3 regions of the Shewanella sp. N2AIL genome follow, and region 3 is predicted to be linked to each of the others. Evidence: predicted binding sites of a transcription regulator. Region 3 holds the regulator's gene; each other region holds the start of a gene.

Region 1 (3,180 bases), on a different contig from region 3:
GCCAATAAGCCAAATGATATCCCCGACCTCATCAATATGGTGGGCGGCGCTCCGTTAGTCATTAAGTTACTCGAAGGTACTCAAGGGATTGGCGTGGTATTAGCTGAGACGAAAACGGCTGCTGAGAGCGTGATAGAAGCATTCTTGGGGCTGAAAGCGAATATCTTAGTGCAGGAATACATTAAAGAATCCAATGGCAGTGATATTCGTTGTTTTGTTGTCGGTGACAAGGTCATCGCCTCTATGAAGCGCCAAGGTCCCGAGGGGGATTTTCGCTCTAATCTGCATTTGGGTGGCTGTGGTGAGGTGGTTAAAATCACTGCAGTGGAACGTAAAATGGCGATTGCGGCGGTGAAAGCGATGGGATTGGTGGTCGCTGGGGTGGATATTTTACGCTCTAATCGTGGTCCTTTGATCCTTGAGGTGAATTCGGCGCCAGGCATTGAAGGGATTGAACAAACCACAGGGATTTCAGTGACTGAGCCTATTGTTGAATATATCGAGAAAATGGTCGCTGCCCGTAAAACCAATAGACCTATTATTGCCTAATAGTTGATTACGCTAAAAAAACGCCACCGTTTAAGGTGGCGTTTTTTATGCTTAGAGCTTAGAGGTTAGGGCTTAGCCCTTAGACGTAAGACTCTAAATGTTAGACCTTAGAGATCAAAGCTGTAGGAATAGCCGAGTACCAGTTTGGCATCATCATCGGTGAGATCGGTATCAGAAACCATGAACGACACTGTGCCCATGCTGGTATCTGCACTGAGTGTGACGTTATAGTCGGCATAGTTATCTTCGCCAAACCAAGATTGCACAACATCACCGCTTGAGTAGCCATAGTGCACTGATAAGCTAAGTTTTTCAGTGAGAGGCACAGAGACAGTCGCGGCAAGATAGCTGAGATCTTTATTATCTAACGGATCGGAGGCGACATCGTCACCGGCATTGATGACATGGGAGTAACCCAGTTCAAGCCACTTCCAAGTCACTGCAGCATGGAGTTCACCAAAATCAATGCTGCCAGGAGCGTCTGGGTAGGCGTAGTAGAGGTAGCCAAAGTCGTAACTGATGTCTTCGGTAATATTGCCACCATAACCCGCGTAGAGATCTAGCTCGTAGCTCGTATCGTCACCAAAATCCACATTCGATGCCCAAGTGCCGGCATAAAATCCAGAATCATGGCTGTAGTCAATCCCACCTTGGATTGCGACCGCATCTTTAGTTTGGGTCGCACCGCGCCATAGGTAATTAGAGGTACCACCAATGTTGCCTGATACGGCTGCAAAGGCATTGCCAGCCAGTAACATTCCCGTCGATAAGGCCAAAACGCTATACAGTGATTTCTTCATGCTCATCCCCTCGATTGACTTATTTATCGATTCACCATTGGCGCACTTAAGTAAGCAGTGGTCATTAGTGCATCTTGGTTTTTTTCTAAGAAGGGATTTGCTAATCACATGCCACTATTACAATCATATGTAAAACAATACATTAGAATATCAAGTGTTAATGAAATGTTTTTATTTGCCAGCTTATGGGGCAGAGGCGCACTCTTGTTGTGCAAAAAGTATTCAGGATTTCACTGGAAGAAAGCAAAAAAAACGCCTCACAATGGAGGCGTTGTTTTGAATTTTCTCGCTTAGTTTACGCTGTCGCGTAGGGTTTTACCCGCTTTAAACTTAGGCACAGTCGCTTCAGCGATTTGAATTTCTTTACCTGTTTGTGGGTTACGGCCGGTGCGAGCTGCACGAGTCGCAGTTTCAAACGAACCGAAGCCTACGATGGAGATTTTGTCACCATTTTTCATTGATTCGGTAATGGCTGCTTCAAAAGACTTCAATGCGCGTGCGGCTTCTACTTTCGTTAGATCGGCATTTTCTGCAATTTTGGCGATAAGTTCAGTTTTGTTCATTTTTATTGTCTCTTCTTTCCGTAGATTTATTTGAAATAAGCGTGCCTAACATGCCATAAGGTTTAGCGCTTGGAAAGCCTTTTGCGTCTAAGGTGCCGCAGGATGTTCGGTAAAGCGCAGAATATTTGCTCAGTTCGTGACTTAAGTTTTATTCTGGTTTTATTCTTCTAACAGTTGATAGAGTAATTTTTTTACCAATTTGGGTTCAAAGGGCTTGTCGCATAAGGCATTCACACCCGCTTGGGATACATTGCTGAGGTGGGTATCGTTGGCTTCGGAAGACACCATCAAGATGGGAATATGTGATTGTTGGCTTTCATTACGGATATATTGAGTCAGCGCAAGGCCATCTACGCTTGGCATATTGTAGTCAGTGATCACTAAGTCAAACATATTGTTTTTCATCAACTCTATGGCCTGTGCGCCATCTTCGGCCTCGGTAATCAGTTTCATCCCTAGGTTACCGATAGTGCGTTTAATAACGTTTCTTGCCATGCGGCTATCATCGACCACTAATACGCGCACATCCTGCACATCGAAATTACTGAGGTCGAGTTCATCGTGGCTGAGCAGATCGATAGTGGCATTTAAGGCTGTGGCTAAATGCTCGGCACTGAAGGGCTTAGGCAGGATAGCGACCACACCCGATTGGCGGAATATCTCAAGTTGCTCACGGCGACATTCGCTCGATACCAGCATAAATTGAATATCTTTGCAGTCAGCGCTAGCCCTTAAGTAGCCTAAGAGATCGATGGCGGTGCCATCATCAAAATGCATGGCGCTGGCGATAAGATCGGGTTTGTGGCGAGCAATAATATCTTTAGCCGCTTCAATGTTTTCTGCGGTTTGAATGCTGAGAATGCCTTCCTGTTGTAAGCGTTGAATAATAATTCGACGCTGGATATCTGAAGGTTCTACCAAAAGAATGGAAAGTTCACTGGGCGATAAATGGCTCATAGTCTACTTCAAGTTAAGAGTCGCAAGTATTTTATTGGGTCGCTAAGCTACGCGATTAGTAACAGCTTAGCAACAAATGTCCATTACTGCGTTTGACGGGTCAAATAATGACTCGTGACCTTAGAAAATGCGATCCAATATTGCAGGAGTAAAATGACAATAATGCTTATCGTCAGCGGCAACATAGGAATATTGTGACCAGAAACAATCACTTTTACATCTTCAGGGGTAATACGATAGGCAATAATCGCTGTAATGCCTAGGGCGGAAAATCCTAAGGTTTGCATGCCGATATAAATCTTCAATACTAA
Region 2 (3,180 bases), on a different contig from region 3:
TAACCTTAGAGGCGAGCGGTTGCCGCGCGCCTGTAGGCAGCTTATGTTCCATCGAAACTATGGCGGGCGAGTTAATTGCCGAAGTTGTCGGCTTTGATGGTGAACTCCTTTATTTAATGCCTATCGAAGAATTACGTGGGGTATTACCCGGTGCCCGGGTGGTTCCTTTAGGGGAACAAACTGGACTCAATGTCGGCTTGTCCCTGTTAGGGCGCGTGCTCGATGGTAACGGCGTGCCTTTAGATGGTTTAGGTGCGTTGCAGACTGATCAACAAGCGCCAAGACATAGCGCTGCCATTAACCCCTTATCTCGCCGTGCTATTACCGAGCCGCTGGACGTTGGCGTTCGCGCCATTAATGCCATGCTGACTGTGGGTAAAGGCCAACGTATGGGCTTGTTTGCCGGTTCTGGTGTGGGTAAGAGTGTGCTCTTAGGCATGATGACCCGCGGTACCACTGCCGATATTATTGTGGTTGGGCTGGTGGGCGAACGTGGCCGTGAAGTAAAAGAGTTTATTGAAGAAATTCTTGGGGACAAAGGTCGAGCGCGTTCTGTTGTTGTTGCCGCGCCTGCAGATACCTCGCCGCTGATGCGCTTGCGCGCCTGTGAAACCTCGACTCGTATTGCCGAATATTTCCGCGATTTAGGCTATAACGTCTTGTTATTAATGGATAGTTTGACGCGCTACGCCCAAGCGCAGCGGGAAATTGCTTTGGCTGTGGGTGAGCCGCCTGCCACCAAAGGCTATCCGCCTTCAGTGTTTGCCAAGCTGCCGCGTTTAGTTGAGCGCGCCGGCAACGGTGGCCCAGGTCAAGGTTCAATTACGGCATTTTATACTGTGTTGACGGAAGGGGACGATCAACAGGATCCCATTGCCGATGCATCGCGGGCGATCCTCGATGGTCACATAGTCTTGTCACGTTCGCTTGCGGACTCTGGGCACTATCCTGCCATTGATATCGAAGCCTCCATTAGCCGAGTCGCGCCTATGGTGATCTCCAATGAACATTTGGAAGCGATGCGCCGCGTGAAACAAACTTATTCCTTGTATCAGCAAAATCGGGATTTGATTTCAATTGGCGCTTATGCTCAAGGAAGCGATCCTCGAATCGATAATGCGATACGATTACAGCCGGCGATGAATGCTTTTTTACGCCAAACCATGCGTGATGCATTCAGTTTTACCGATAGCCAAGTCATGCTCGGGCAACTTGCCGCTCAGTGCAAATAATGGCGTCATCGAATTAATCGAGGTCTAGTATGGCTAACGCCGATCCCTTGTTGTTAGTGTTAAAGCTCGCCAATGATGCCGAAGAACAAGCGGCATTATTGTTAAAGTCGGCGCAGTTAGAGTGCCAAAAGCGGCTGAATCAACTCAGTGCACTGAATAACTATCGCTTAGAATACATGAAGCAAATGCAATCCCAGCAAGGCCAAGCCATTAGCGCCAGTCATTATCACCAGTTTCATCGCTTTATTCGTCAGATTGATGATGCTATTACTCAGCAAAATCGCGTTGTGGCCGACGGTGAAAAACAAAAAGAATATCGACAACAGTATTGGTTGGAAAAACAGAAAAAACGTAAGGCAGTGGAATTACTGTTAGCGAGTAAAGAGAAGAAGCGCCAAGTTGTTGAACAAAAACGAGAGCAGAAAATGACCGATGAATTTGCTTCTCAGCAGTTTTATCGCCGTCATCAGCGTTAGTGTAATGGTGCGTTAAATGATCGGTATCTTTGCCATTCACTAACTCGTATGAGTTCAGTTTTCTGTTGCCGCTTATGGTGCAGAACATTTGTTCGACTTCTTTCCCTGAGTTTTATTCTTTTCAATATGCTGCAGTAAAAACTGAAGTTTTGGCATCTTATTTGCTTTGATTTAGTCCATGACCCTGCAACCGCAGTGTTTAATTGACGTTTCTACCTAGCCATTTTCTTTTCTGCTGGGTGATGTTTGGGAGCACTTATGCAACAAATGACCAATATCCTGTTGAGTAAAACAGGCAACTCTGCGGCCAATTCCGCTAAGACATCTTCCCAAGAGTCTAATAATGAAGACTTTTCATCTACACTTGCGTCTGTCTCCGCTAGCTCATTTTCTATTTCCGCGCCTAAAAAGGCTACAGCGAATACTGACGATAAAGTGCAGATCGCCTCTACTGATAAAGTAAATGATAAAGACATATCAACGGATGATGCTGACGTAAATCTCATCTTCGCCCAGATCAGCATGGCAAATGACATGAAGAAAACGGCATCAGAGGGAGAGAGTTTGCCGCCGGTATTTTTAAATGCTGAAGATACCACTGACATGACAGGCGAAGATACCACTGACATAGCAGGTGAAGAAAATGCTGATGCGACATCGGCCGTATTCATCGATCCTTCATTAGTGTCAGCTATTTCTGCCGATGTTGAGCAGGCATCAGATGCAATGATTGATGAAGTGGGTTTCTCTGCTGAATTACAAAAGTTAGTTTCTTCTGCGCCAGATGCGCCAGTGGCTGTATCTGCTGCTGATAATGATGTTAAGCCAGTCCCTTTGACTGATAAGCCGCTCGTTCAGATCCTCCCCATAGATCCAAATACAATTGCAGCGTCAGTGGATACAGATGCTGTCATTGACCCCAATTTGATCGATGATGCTGAATTACAGATAGAAGACACAGAGCTTGTCGCTACCACTCAAGTGGGCGTTAGCATAGATGAGCCTTTAGTCGAGAATGAAGTCACACTTAACGCTGTGGTTAATCAAGCTGGTTTAACGAATAGTTCAACGACAAAATCGACGATGAGCACTTCGCCAAAGTCATCAGCTAGTGCCGCGAGTGCTCCGATATTGGGCAGTCTCAATACAGGTAACGTTACGACCTCAGCAAATACCTTTGAACTTAATACTTTAGGTTCTGCTGTTTCTTCTGAATCATCGGCTACTCAGTCTGTAACAGAAAGTGATCTTGATGGGAGTCTTAATCCAGAACTGGCTGCTAACCTATTACTTAAAGATGCAAAATTGACCGTTGCGATGGATATTCCCCGAGATGAAAATTTTATTGATGATGGCAGTACCTTCTCAGATATTAAGTCTACATCATCAATCCATACACTCTCGATGTCACAAGTAAATCGCCAAGAAACAATGCAAGTTCAGCTATCATTACGCCAAGGTGTTGATCAGCA
Region 3 (3,180 bases):
CTATACCTGTGCTCCCCATCTTTTCGCGCGCCACTAGGCTTTCGAATATCTCTTGAGATGAGAGGGTCGGGTACTGGGCAGCGACTAAGTCGCTGATGAGTTCCAGTACCTTTTTCTTGCTGCCCGGAGTGGCGCAGGTAGTGCACTCCGGCCGCAGTATGGTACAAAGTTCCATTATTAGTGTTTTGTTAACTTCTCTTTGTGTTTAATAACCTGACGATCAAGCTTGTCAATCAGGGCGTCTATAGCGGCATACATGTCAGCATGCTCTGAAGTAGCAAAAACTTCACCACCGATAAGATTTATTCTCGCTTCGGCAATCTGTTGCATTTTCTCGACATTGAGCACAACGTGCACATTATTGATCTGTTCGAAATGGCGTTCAAGTTTTGAAAACTTTTCTTCTACATATGCGCGTAACGATTCGGTAATTTCGACATGGTGTCCACTCAGGTTTATTTGCATAGAAACGTCCTCCGATATCCACTGTAGGTTATAAACTTTTACGCTGATTAGAAGGCGGAATGAGCATAGCCTCTCGGTACTTCGCAATGGTTCTGCGGGCTACGTTGATCCCTTGTTCTGCCAGAAGTTGTGCCATCTTACTGTCGCTCAATGGTTTTTTCTGGTTTTCCGCTGCAACCAGTTTCTTAATGAAGGCTCTGATTGCTGTGGATGAGCACTCCCCACCATCGTCAGTACCGACGTGGCTAGAGAAGAAGTATTTTAGTTCAAAAAGTCCCTTAGGGGTATGCATGTATTTCTGTGTCGTCACCCGTGAGATGGTCGACTCATGCATTTCTACCGCTTCGGCAATATCGTTAAGCACCATAGGTTTCATGGCTTCTTCACCGTATTCGAAGAAACCTTGCTGATATTGCACTATGCAATTCGCAACTTTAAGTAAAGTGTCGTTACGGCTTTCTAGGCTTTTGATAAACCATTTAGCCTCTTGCAGATGGCCACGAATAAACTGGCTATCGGCTTGGTTTTTAGTACTGCGCGCCATCGATGCATAATGTTGATTTACATTGATTTTTGGCATGCAGTCTGGGTTAAGTTCAACCACCCAGCGGCCATTCTTCTTCGACACAGACACATCTGGGATGACGTATTCGTCATCGTTGGGCGTAATCAATAAACCTGGGCGGGGATTGAGGGTTTGGATAAGCGCGATGCCGTCCCTTAATTCATCCTCTTTTAATTTAGTCTTACGCATCAACAATCTAAAATCGCGGGCGGCGATCAGATCTAAATGATCTTTGATCAACATGCGGGCATTTTCTAGATGGGGAGTGTCAGCGGCGAAATGCGACAGTTGGATCAGCAGGCACTCGCTTAAATCGCGGGCGGCCACACCAATGGGATCAAAATGTTGAATGCGCTTGAGTACGGCTTCGACTTCGTCGAGTTCGACCTCAGGATTACCCATAGCTTCGAGGATTTCATCAGTGCTTTGGGTGAGATAGCCCTGATCGTCGATGGCATCAATAATGGCGGTAGCAATGGCTAAATCGGTTTCAGAAAACGGCGTGAGGTTTTTTTGCCATTCTAAGTGCTCATACAAGCCTTCACTGGTCTCACCTTGGAAGGGCATATCATCTTCACGACTGCCACCGGGGCCAGAATTAGGGGAGGCGGTGAACACTTCATCCCAGGTGGTGTCCATGGGGAGTTCGTCGGGCATGGATTCTTTGGTTAAGGACTCTGCCGTGTCTATGGTGGAGCTGTCTTTCTCTGGCGGCAGAGTGCTCGATTCACTGAAATCCGTATCGGAAAGCGTTTGGTTTACAGGGTCTTTAGTGGCGTCGAATTGATCCTCTTCCAGCTCGAGAAGGGGATTAGAATCTAAGGCTTGCTGGATCTCTTGCTGCAGTTCTAATGACGACAGTTGCAACAGACGAATGGCCTGTTGTAATTGTGGCGTCATGGTTAACTGTTGACCCAGTTTGAGCTGGAGTGACGCTTTCATGTTACCGCTGATCCCTACGTTATTATTGTTGGATGAGGTCGCTTGTTATCATCTTGAGTGGAGCCCAATGCTGGCACAAATTGCCTTCATTGGCTCCGCTTGATTAACTATAGCCTGAATTGTTCACCTAAGTACACAGCCCTAACTTGCTGATTGTCTAAGATCTCTGCAGGTGTTCCTTCGGCAATCAGGTTTCCGTGACTCACAATATAGGCATGTTCACACACATCTAATGTCTCGCGGACATTGTGGTCTGTGATCAACACGCCAAGGCCACGACTTTTGAGCTGTTCGATAATCTTTTTGATGTCGATAACTGAAATAGGATCGACACCCGCAAAGGGTTCATCGAGCAAAATGAACTTAGGATTTGCTGCTAACGCCCGTGCAATTTCGACACGGCGACGTTCGCCCCCCGACAATGACATGCCTTGGCTGTCACGGATGTGGGTGATGTGGAATTCTTCGAGCAGATGCTCGAGTTGTTCTTCCCTTTGCTCTTTCTTCAATTCTTTGCGCGTTTGCAGTACGGCCATGATGTTGTCATGGACGGTCAGCTTACGGAAGATACTGGCTTCCTGCGGCAAGTAACCTATGCCTTTGCGGGCGCGCAGGTGCATAGGATCTGCGGTTAAATCATCATCGTCGATAAAGATGTGGCCTTTATCGCTTTTAACCAGACCGACGACCATGTAAAAGGTGGTGGTTTTACCCGCACCGTTTGGGCCGAGTAGGCCAACGACCTGACCGGTTTTTACCGTCAGACTGACGTCTTTAACCACTTGGCGACTCTTATAACTCTTCGCCAGATTTTGTGCTCTTAGGGTGATTTGGGTCATTTAGAGTCCTGCTTTTTCACAGGTTTATCCGCTGGCGCGTCTGGTTTGGCATCATCTTGATAGCTTTCTGGCTGAATAATAGTGATCACGCGATCGTCACCACTACCTGTGCTTTCTGCAATCAATTTTTGCTGGATGATGTTATAGCGGATCACATTACCCGTCACTTGGCTACCTGCTTGATCTAACGAAGCTTGGCCTTTCAGTGTCAGGGTGCGGCTCGCCATATCGTAACGAATTTCTTTCGCGCTCGCCGAGGCTGGACGGCCATCGTCTAATACTTGGCTGTACGTCGCAGGGTTACCTGTGGCCACTAAAATTTTGCTATTTTCACCTTCGGCAGAAAATGCACGCAGTTGATCTGCATGG

Evidence for each region. Region 3 encodes sigma-54, which starts transcription at its own class of promoters, with help from an activator protein. Its sites were predicted from a motif close to GTTGGCACGNNNNTNGNNT; they were not measured.
Region 1: a site for sigma-54 is predicted at 1,447-1,465, ahead of MO387_RS12525 (TorF family putative porin). Genes of this name have one in related genera too.
Region 2: a site for sigma-54 is predicted at 1,857-1,875, ahead of MO387_RS03595 (flagellar hook-length control protein FliK). Genes of this name have one in related genera too.

The regions. Positions count from the first base shown of each region.
Region 1 covers NZ_JALBYT010000019.1:49,437-52,616, reverse strand. The annotation lists gene rimK (30S ribosomal protein S6--L-glutamate ligase) at 1-549, shown strand, start outside; gene MO387_RS12525 (TorF family putative porin) at 657-1,349, opposite strand; gene MO387_RS12520 (HU family DNA-binding protein) at 1,640-1,912, opposite strand; gene MO387_RS12515 (response regulator) at 2,072-2,869, opposite strand; gene MO387_RS12510 (hypothetical protein) at 2,953-3,180, opposite strand, start outside.
Region 2 covers NZ_JALBYT010000003.1:115,640-118,819, reverse strand. The annotation lists gene fliI (flagellar protein export ATPase FliI) at 1-1,232, shown strand, start outside; gene fliJ (flagellar export protein FliJ) at 1,262-1,708, shown strand; gene MO387_RS03595 (flagellar hook-length control protein FliK) at 1,967-3,180, shown strand, end outside.
Region 3 covers NZ_JALBYT010000011.1:87,933-91,112, forward strand. The annotation lists gene ptsN (PTS IIA-like nitrogen regulatory protein PtsN) at 1-175, opposite strand, end outside; gene hpf (ribosome hibernation promoting factor) at 178-465, opposite strand; gene MO387_RS08780 (RNA polymerase factor sigma-54) at 494-1,972, opposite strand; gene lptB (LPS export ABC transporter ATP-binding protein) at 2,080-2,811, opposite strand; gene lptA (lipopolysaccharide transport periplasmic protein LptA) at 2,808-3,180, opposite strand, start outside.